Regions from separate parts of the Thauera chlorobenzoica genome, predicted to be linked through region 1. Evidence: predicted binding sites of a transcription regulator. Region 1 holds the regulator's gene; each other region holds the start of a gene.
The links. The regulator FNR, encoded in region 1, switches genes on or off when oxygen is low (the NO sensors DNR and NnrR bind a similar motif). The targets are predictions, from matches to a motif close to TTGANCTAGNTCAA.
Positions count from the first base shown of each region.

Region 2: Tchl_RS10615 (aldehyde ferredoxin oxidoreductase C-terminal domain-containing protein) is a predicted target of FNR. The motif match lies at 1,323-1,336, and genes of this name have one in related genera.
Region 3: Tchl_RS03940 (thiamine pyrophosphate-dependent enzyme) is a predicted target of FNR. The motif match lies at 1,421-1,434, and genes of this name have one in related genera.

Region 1 is NZ_CP018839.1:3,470,174-3,473,404, reverse strand. Features, by position in the region: gene Tchl_RS16200 (Crp/Fnr family transcriptional regulator) at 147-830, opposite strand; gene Tchl_RS16195 (SirB2 family protein) at 923-1,303, shown strand; gene fnr (fumarate/nitrate reduction transcriptional regulator Fnr) at 1,340-2,080, opposite strand; gene hemN (oxygen-independent coproporphyrinogen III oxidase) at 2,220-3,231, shown strand, end outside.
Region 2 is NZ_CP018839.1:2,280,790-2,284,020, reverse strand. Features, by position in the region: gene Tchl_RS10625 (hypothetical protein) at 1-244, shown strand, start outside; gene Tchl_RS10620 (U32 family peptidase) at 241-1,284, shown strand; gene Tchl_RS10615 (aldehyde ferredoxin oxidoreductase C-terminal domain-containing protein) at 1,427-3,231, shown strand, end outside.
Region 3 is NZ_CP018839.1:820,061-823,291, forward strand. Features, by position in the region: gene Tchl_RS03930 (NADP-dependent malic enzyme) at 1-80, shown strand, start outside; gene pbpG (D-alanyl-D-alanine endopeptidase) at 249-1,325, shown strand; gene Tchl_RS03940 (thiamine pyrophosphate-dependent enzyme) at 1,505-3,231, shown strand, end outside.

The sequences.
Region 1 (3,231 bases):
CCTCACCGGGTGGAGGGGGCGCCGCGATGAGCGATGAAGGGTACTGCAGCGGGCGCAGCGTGGAAGCGGGGGAGTCGCCGTCGCTCCTGCACGCGCGCGCGGCAAGAAGCCGGGCGCAGCGCCGGCCGGTGGGTGAGGTTTCGCGCTCAGGCGTTGTAACGCGCCAGGCGGGCAGGGTCGTGCAAGGTGATGCGCTTGCCCTGCACACTGATCAGGCCGACTTCGCTGAGGTCGTGAAAGATACGCGACAGGGTTTCAGGGGTGAGGTTGAGGCGGGACGCAATCACCTGCTTGCTCGTCGGCAGCGAAATTTCGCAGGGTTCGTCACTGTCGGCGACCTGGAGCAGATAGCCGATCACGCGCTGCATGCTCGAGCGCAGCGAATAGGTTTCGACGTCCTGGATCAGGCCGTGGAGCCGGATCGACAGGCCGGCAAGGAGCTTGCTGGCAAAGGTCGCATCCTGTTCGATCATCTCGCTGACCACCGCCTGGCTGACATGCACCAGCACGGTATCGGCAAGGGCTTCGGAAAACACCGGGTAGGGGTGGTTCATGAACATCACCGCCTCGCCGAAACTTTGCATCGGGCCGATGATTTCGACGACCTTCTCGGTCCCTTGGGACGACGAGAAGGCCAGCTTGACCTGGCCCGACACCACGAAGTAGAAGCCGTGCGGCTGGTCTCCGCGCTGAAACAGCACTTCGCCGCGCGAGACGTGGCGTTCGCGGGTGTAGCGCGAAACGCGCTCGATGTCGGTGTCGGACAGTTCGCTGAACAGCGGGATGCGTCTGAGCAGGGCGGGTATGTCGAGCGGGGCATGGGGGGGCATCGGCGGGCTCTCCGTATCGAGGCGCAATTTTAATCGAGGCCGGGGCGCGGACTCGCACCGGAGCTCGGGTTTCTTTCGTTGAAAGGGGACGGATGTACTACACAATCAAGCATCTTCATGTGACCTGCGTCGTACTCAGCGCAACGGGCTTTCTGCTCCGCGGGCTGTGGATGTTTACCGGCAGCCCGCTGCTTCAGCGGCCATTGACCCGGGTGCTGCCCCACGTTGTCGACAGCCTGTTGCTGCTCAGTGCGATCAGCCTCGCGATCATGATCGGGCAATACCCGTTTGCGGCCGACTGGGTCACGGCGAAAGTCTTCGGGCTGATCGCCTACATCCTCCTGGGCACCGTGGCGCTCAAGCGCGGCAGAACGCCGGCGGTGCGGACCACCGCCTTCGTCGGTGCGCTGCTGGTGTATGCCTGGATCGTGTCGATCGCCATCACCAAGAACATGGCGGGGTTCTTCGCCTGAGTCCGGGCGGCGGGAAAACCTCCCCGCCGGCAGCGCTCAGCGCGCGCCTGGCTGGTGCTGGATGAGGCTCTTCAGCCGTGCCGGCTCGAGCAGGCGGACGTGCTTTTGCTGCACGGCGATCAGGCCTTCGTCCTGGAAACGCGAGAACGCGCGCGACACCGTTTCCAGTTTCAGACCGAGGTAGGAGCCGATCTCTTCCCGCGTCATGCGCAGGTTGAACTCCTGGGCGGAGAAGCCGCGCGCGGTGAACCGCTGCGACATGTTCAGCAGGAAGGCCGCCAGGCGCTCCTCGGCCCGCATTGAGCCGAGCAGCATCATCACCCCGTGATCGCGCACGATCTCGCGGCTCATCACCTTGTGGAACTGCAGCTGCAGCCCTTCGACCTCGTGCGACATCTGCTCGAGCTTGTCGTAAGGGATCACGCAGACTTCGCTGTCTTCGAGCGCGACCGAATTGCAGGAATGGACCTCGGTGCTGATCCCGTCCAGGCCGAGGATCTCGCCGGTCATCTGGAAGCCGGTGACCTGCTCGCGGCCGTCTTCGAGCAGCACATCGGTCTTGAACGAGCCGGCACGGATGGCGTAGATCGCCTCGAACGGGTCACCCGCGTGGTAAAGGTTGTGCTGGCGCTTGATCTTGCGTCGCGCACCGACGAGCTCGTCGAGGCGGTTCAGCTCGCTGTTGGACAGCCCGAAAGGCAGGCACAGCTCCACCAGATTGCACTGCGAACAGGCAGACTTGAGTCCGCTTACGGTAATTGGCACTGTCGCCCTCATCTGCACGATAATCCGGCCTCCCCGACAAATGACCCCGATGGAGACCCCGGGCGCCCGGCATTCCACACCCGTTGACCCACGTCAACCAAAAAAATCAGGCGTTCTGCCATTGTTCGTCACACACAGCAGCAGCTAGATCATGAAAAGCCAGAACGAACTCCTCTTCGATCCGCAACTGATCCGTAGATTCGATATCAACGGGCCGCGGTATACCTCTTACCCGACAGCGGACCGCTTCGTCGAGGCCTTCAACGCCGACGCACTGAAGGCCTGGCTGGCAAAACGGGCCATCGGCGGGGTAAGCAGACCGCTTTCATTATACTTCCACATCCCGTTCTGCAACACGATCTGCTACTACTGCGCCTGCAACAAGATCATCACCAAGGATCACGGTCGTTCTGCCAAGTATCTGAAATACCTGGCTAAAGAAATCGAAATGCAGGCTGCCTGCCTTGAGGGCAGCCGGCAGGTGACGCAGCTTCACCTGGGTGGAGGCACCCCGACCTTCCTCTCGCACGACGAGATGCGCGAGCTGATGGCTTCGGTGCGCGAGCATTTCACCCTGGTGCCCAACGGCGAATACTCGATCGAAGTCGATCCGCGCAAGGTCGATTTCGATACCGTCAAGCTGCTCGCCGAGCTCGGCTTCAACCGCATGAGTGTCGGCGTGCAGGATTTCGCCGAGGATGTGCAGCGGGCGGTCAACCGTGTGCAAAGTTTCGAGGAAACCCAGCTCGTCATCGATGCCGCGCGCCAGACCGGGTTCAAGTCGGTCAGCATGGACCTGATCTACGGCCTGCCCAAGCAGAACGTGATCAGTTTCAACCGCAGCCTCGAGCAGGTGCTGCAGATCTCGCCCGATCGCATTTCGCTCTACAGCTACGCCCACCTGCCCGGGCTGTTCAAGCCGCAGCGCCGCATCCATTCCAGCGACATGCCCAGCGCCGACACCAAGCTGCAGCTGCTGCAGCTGGGCATCCGCCGCCTCACCGAAGCGGGCTACGTCTACATCGGCATGGACCACTTCGCCAAGCCCGATGACGAACTCACCGTGGCCCAGCGCCAGGGCCGCCTGCACCGCAACTTCCAGGGCTATTCGACGCAGGCCGAGTGCGATCTGCTCGCCTTCGGGGTGTCGGCGATCGGCAAGA
Region 2 (3,231 bases), 1.2 Mb from region 1:
GTGCCGCACTGCCGGCCTCGCCCGCAGCGGGCCGGAGCGTTTTTCGCCGCGCCCCTTGTGCCATCACGAATGCCTCGGCCTGCGCGCGGACACCGTGCGCGAGGCGATGGACGACGCCTGGCAGACCGTGCATGTGGGCAACACCGTGCTCTGCCGGCATTCGCCCGCCACCCTCGCCGCGGTCAGCCGCGCCGTGGCCGCAGGCAGGATCGCGCGCCTGATCGTCCCCGGAGAAGCGGTATGAAGATCGTCGCCCCGATCCGCCACCCCGACGAGATCGCCCCCCTTGCCGAGGCCGGCGCCGGCGAGCTGTACTGCGGGGTGACGCCGCGCGAATGGGCCGCACGCTTCGGCGGCGCCAGCGCCAACCGCCGCCCGGGCGGCAACCTCGGCTCGCTGGCCGAGCTCGAGCGCGCCCTCGGCCTGGCCCACACCCACGGCGCGACGCTGTCGCTGGTGCTCAACTCCCAGCACTACTCGGCCGTGCAGATCGAATTCGCCCTCGGGATCGCGCGCAGCTACCAGGCCATGGGCGGCGACGCCCTGATCGCGAGCGACATCGGCCTGATCGTCGCGCTCGCCGAAGCCCTCCCCGGAATGCGGGTCCATCTGAGCTCGGTCGCCACCTGCCGCAACGTCCACGCCGCCCGCCTGTACCGCGAATTCGGCATCCGCCGGCTGATCCTGCCGCGCGACGTGACCCTGGACGAAGCCGCCGAAATCGCCTCCGCCCTGCCCGAGCTCGAAGTCGAGGCCTTCATCCTCAACGACGGCTGCGTGTACGAGGAAGGCAGCTGCAATACCCTCCATCTTCCGGCACCACTCGGCGGGCCGATCTGCCTCGATCACTACCAGTACCGCCACCGCCACCGCGACGGCCGGCCGCTGTCGGCGAGCCTGCAGGAGCGCCTGGAGGAAAACGACCAGGCCTACCGGCGCTGGCTGTGGTACCGCTTTTCCTGCGGCTTCACGACCACCGCCGAAGGCCTGCCCTACGGCCCCTGCGGCCTGTGTGCCGTGCCCCGGCTGGCCGGCGGCGGCATCCACGCGGTGAAGATCGCCGGGCGCGAAGGCCCGCTGCCGCGCAAGCTGGCCAGCGTGCGGATGGTGCGTACCATCGTCGACGCCCAGCTCGCTGGCCAGCCTCCGCACGAGGTCGCCGCACTGGCGCGCGGCCTGCGTCCTTCCCACGAGCACTGCCGTACCGGCTACATGTGCTACTACCCCGAAGTCGCGGGCGATGCGGCACAAGCGCCGCCTTTTCCGCCACCGCCCGACGCCTGAAGGAAGCCCCTGCAGCGCGCGGCCTGGCCAGCGGGACGTTGACATTTATCAATGTTTGACGTCCAACAGTTTGACTTCAAAAAAAGCAGCTCCGATACTCCGGACATCGGTCTGCAGCGGCGGACTTTTCTCGGAGACCAGCATGAAGACGGACATCAGGAGTCGGGTGGATCGGCTGCTCGCACGCATGGAAGCGACCCCCCAGTACCCTGGGCAAGGCAAGGTCCTGTTCGTCGACCTCGAACAGCAGGCGCTGCGCAGCGCCTACCTGCCGCTGGAGATCGTGCGCACTTTCCTCGGTGGCCGCGGTGCCAACATGATGCTGCTGTACAACCTGTTCGAAGACGGCCGCCAGCCGCTCGAGCCCGAAGTGCCGCTGGTCTTCGGTGTCGGCATCATGACCACCACCCTGCCCTCGGCCACCCGCGGCAACTTCACCAGCTGCTCGCCCGACAGCCACGCCATCCTTGACGCCAGCGGCGGCGACTACTTCCCCGCCTTCCTCAAGCGCAACGGCTACGACCACCTGGTGATCTACGGCCGCAGCGCGCAGTGGACGATGCTCGAGATCGATGGCGACACGGTGTCCTTCCGCGATGCCGCCCCCTATGTCGGGATGGACAACATCGATTTCACCACCGCCATCGAACGCGATCTGGGCCTGAAGGAACGGGAAGACCTGGCGATGGCCCGGATCACCCGCGCCGGTGAAAACCTCGTCCTGTCGGCCGGCATCATGGGCGGGCCGAAGGCGATCTGGGCCCGCGGCGGCGGCGGCGCGAAGATGGGCTCGCTGCAGCTGAAAGCCATCCTGGTGCGCGGCAAGGGGCGCCAGATCCCGACCTCGAAGGACTTCAAGCTCGGCGGCAAGGCGATCGGCCAGAAGATCCTCGGCACCAGCGTGATCCAGAACGCGCTGAAGAAGGTCGGCACCCCCTTCCTCTACAAGCCCAGCCGCGCGCTGGGGGCGATCGGCACCAAGAACAACCAGGAAACCACCTGGCACGAAACCCTGGACGCCGACAACTTCGACCCCTACCGCCCCGGCATGGACGGCTGTTACCTCTGTCCGGTGCAGTGCCGCGCGATGAACGACCTCACCCCCGAAGGCAAGGGTGGCTGGGGGGCGAGCGCGCTCAAGGGCCTGACCGGCAACGCCAGCTACGACAAGGCCCAGGCCGAAGTCGAGCACCACCGCGAGAAAACCTACAAGGGCATCCGCGGCGACGGCAAGTTCGACAAGTACGACCACGGCGACGGCCCCGAGTACGTCACCGTCGGCAAGTTCGGCCCCAACCTGGGGATTCGCGAACCCGAGCAGGTGCTGCGCCTGAACAACATCCTCAACGACCTCGGCATGGATTCGGCGAGCGCCGGCGGCGCCATCGGCTGGGCGATGGAGCTGTTCCAGCGCGGCATCCTCACCGCGGAGGACACCGGCGGCCTCGACCTGAGCTGGGGCAACTACCCGGTGATCGAGCAGCTGCTGTTCATGACTTCGCGCCGCCAGGGTTTCGGTGACGTCATCGCCGACGATGCACGCGCAGTCGAGAACGGCAAATATCCGCCCGCCGCGCTCGACTACCGGATGTCGGTCAAGGGCCTGTTCCAGTCCGACCCCCACGACGCCCGTATCCTGAAGGCGTTCGCGCTCGGGCTGGCGGTCGCCACCCGCGGCATGGACCACCTGCGCAACCGCGTCACCCTCGAGATCAACGCCCGCGTCAACGACGACCCCGAGTTCAAAACCGCGCTCTACGGCGGCTTCGTCGCCGCCGAACCGAACAGCTACATCGGCAAGGAATACGCCGTGCGCCGCTGCGAGAACACTTTCGCCGTCGGCGACTCGATCGGCATGTGCCGGTTCAACACCAAGCTGTTCAACTCGCCCAGCCTGCCCGACCTGGAGGATTTCCGCCGCCAGCTCAACGAGCTCGCCGGCCTGAA
Region 3 (3,231 bases), 1.1 Mb from region 1:
TCCTCACCCCCTCGGCGACGGTGCGCCGCATCATCAACATGACTGCATTGACGGTGGTGGAGGCCGGGCAGGCCGGCTGAGCCTTCTGCTTCCGGCGCGCATCGGCGTATTTTCGATGCGCGTCAGGGCGGGCAGGAGCGGAATGTGGGAAAATTTCCCGGCAGATTTCGAAAATACTTGAAAATAAATTTGTATCTGCTTATTTTTTAAATAGAAACATTCCGCAATCCTTCACCGGGCTGTCGACCATGAAGCTCAGATTCCTCGGCGCTGTGTTCGCAGCGCTGTTTGCGCTCCAAACCGGGGTGGTCGGTGCGGCATCGACTTCCGCCAGCAGTGCGCCGGCGAGCAAGCACGCGGCTGCAAAAAGCAGCGCCAAGCCGAAGGTCGCAGCCAAGCCGTCGGCGAAACGCGCCGTAACCAAGAAGAAGGCCGGGGCAAAAGCGAAGAAGCCCGCGGCGGTGCGGGCTGCAGCGAAAAAAACCATCACCGCGCCAGCGGCCGCCGCCCTCGACCACGGCAAGGAGGGCGCGGACTCCGCCGGCGCGCTGCCGGAGCTGGGCTCGAGCGCGTTTTACGTGGTCAACCAGAATACCGGCGAGGTGTTGCTCGAGCGCAATGGCGGCGCGGTGCTGCCGATCGCCTCGATCACCAAGCTGATGACCGCGATGGTGGTGCTCGATGCCGGGCAGAGCCTCTCCGAGCGCCTGAGCATCACGGGCGACGACATCGACCACCTGAAAGGCACCGGCTCGCGCCTGTCGCTCGGCACCGCGCTGACGCGCGAGGAAATGCTGAACCTGGCGCTGATGTCGTCGGAAAACCGCGCCGCCTCCGCGCTGGCACGCAACTACCCGGGCGGTGAGCACGCCTTCATCGAGGCGATGAACGTCAAGGCCCGCCTGCTCGGGCTGTGGAGCACCCGCTTCCACGACAGCACCGGCCTCAACCCGGCCAATGTCTCCAGCCCGCGCGACCTCGCCCGGCTGGTGTCCGCGGCCTCGTCCTACGCGCTGATCCGCGAGTTTTCCACCGCGCCCGAGCGCTACGTCGCCGTGCGCGGCCATTCGATGCGCTTCGGCAACACCAACGCGCTGGTGAAGAGCCCGGAATGGGCGATCAGCGTGTCGAAGACCGGCTACATTTCCGAGGCCGGCCGCTGCCTCGTGATGCAGACCTGGCTGAACCAGCAGCCGGTGGTGATGGTGCTGATGGATTCGGCCGGGCGCTACACCCGCACCGCCGACGCCAAGCGCGTGCGCAAGTGGCTCGAGCAGATGCTGCCCCAGCGTCTGGCGTCGGCGCGGCACCTCTCCGGCGGCTAGCCGGCGCTCGCGCGCAGGACGCGCGCCGGCGCTGCGGCCCGCCACTTCCTCCCCGTTTCAGGGACCCCCGCTGGCCGGCGCGTCCGTGCACCCGGTTGACCAAGATCAATCGGAGGCACGGATGCGCCGACTAGACTCGCGGGTTCGACTTACGAAACGACTGACGAGAGGAAGCTTCCATGGGTGCAGCCCTCCCCGAACCGGCCCCGAGCCGCTTGTTCCTGTCCGGTAACGACGCCGTTGCGCTCGCCGTGCGCGACGCCGGCTGCCGCGTCGCCGCCGCCTATCCGGGCACGCCGTCGACCGAGATCCTGGAGGTGCTCGCGCGCTATCCGGACCTGTACACCGAGTGGTCGATCAACGAGAAGGTCTCGCTCGAAGTGGCGCTCGGCGCCTCCATGGTGGGCGCGCGCGCGTTCTGTGCGATGAAGCACGTCGGACTCAACGTCGCCGCCGATGCGCTGATGACGATGACCGTCACCGGCACCGAAGGCGGCCTGGTGATCGCCGTGGCCGACGACGTCGGCATGTCCTCGTCGCAGAACGAGCAGGATTCGCGCTTCTGGGCACGCTTCGCCCATCTGCCGCTGTTCGAGCCGGCCGACGCGCAGGAGTCGTACGACATGACGCGCGCGGCGTTCGCGCTGTCGGAGCGCTTCTGCTGCCCGGCGATCCTGCGCCTGACCACCCGCATCTGCCACGTCAAGGGCCGGGTGATCGCCGGCGAGCGCGAAACCCACGAACCGGGCGGCTTCGTCAAGGACCCCCAGCGCTGGGTGATGGTGCCCGGCAACGCCAAGCCGCGCGTGGCGCGGATGCACGAGCGCGAAGAGGCGCTGCGTGCCGCGAGCACGGAAAGCGCGTTCAACGTGCTGCTGCCAGGCGAGGACCGGCGCATCGGCTTCGTCGTCTCCGGGCCGGCGTTCATGCACGTGCGCGAAGCCTTTCCCGCGGCGCCGGTGTTCAAGCTCGGCCAGTCCTATCCGCTGCCGCTCGAGCGCGTGCGCGAACTGGCCGCCGGCGTGGATCAGCTCCTGGTGGTCGAAGAGACCGAGGCGCTGGTCGAAAACGAGCTGCGCGCCGCGGGCATCGCCTGTTCCGGCAAGGACACGCTGCCCCGGGTCGGCGAGCTCTCGCCCGACGTGTTGCGCCCGGCGGTCGCCCGCCTGCTCGGCGAACCCGTGCCGGCGAAGGCGCATCTGGCGCCACAGCAGGTGTTCCCGCGTCCGCCGACGATGTGCGTCGCCTGTCCCCACCTGGGGATCTATTACACCCTTGCCCAGCTGCGCAACATCACCATCTCGGGCGACATCGGCTGCTACACCCTGGGGGCGGGCCAGCCCTGGAATGCGCTCGACACCTGCATCTCGATGGGGGCGTCGATGGGGGTGGCGCTGGGCATGGACAAGGGCCGCGGTGAAGCCGACGCGAAGAAGTCCGTGGTCGCCGTGATCGGCGATTCGACCTTCATGCACATGGGCATGCAGGGCCTGCTCGACATCACCTGGAACCGGGGCAACGTCACCGTCCTGCTGCTCGACAACCGCGCGGTCGGCATGACCGGCGGCCAGGACAACCCGGGCACCGGCCGCGACATCCACGGCGAGACGGTGCCGCGCATCGATTTCGCCAAGCTGTGCGAAGCCCTGGGGGTGAACAAGGAGCGCATCCATGTGCTCGACCCCTACCAGCTGCCGGTGCTGTTCAAGACGCTGCGCGAGGAGACCAAGGTCCGCGAGCCTTCGGTGATCATCACCAACCGCCCGTGCGTGCTGATCGACGACTACCAGCCGGCCCAGCCCTACAAGGTCATCGCCGACCAGTGCACCGGCTGCGGCAACTGCCTCGACGTCGGCTGTCCGGCGATCCACGTCACCCGCCGGGCGAAGGAAGTGAAGCCTTCCGG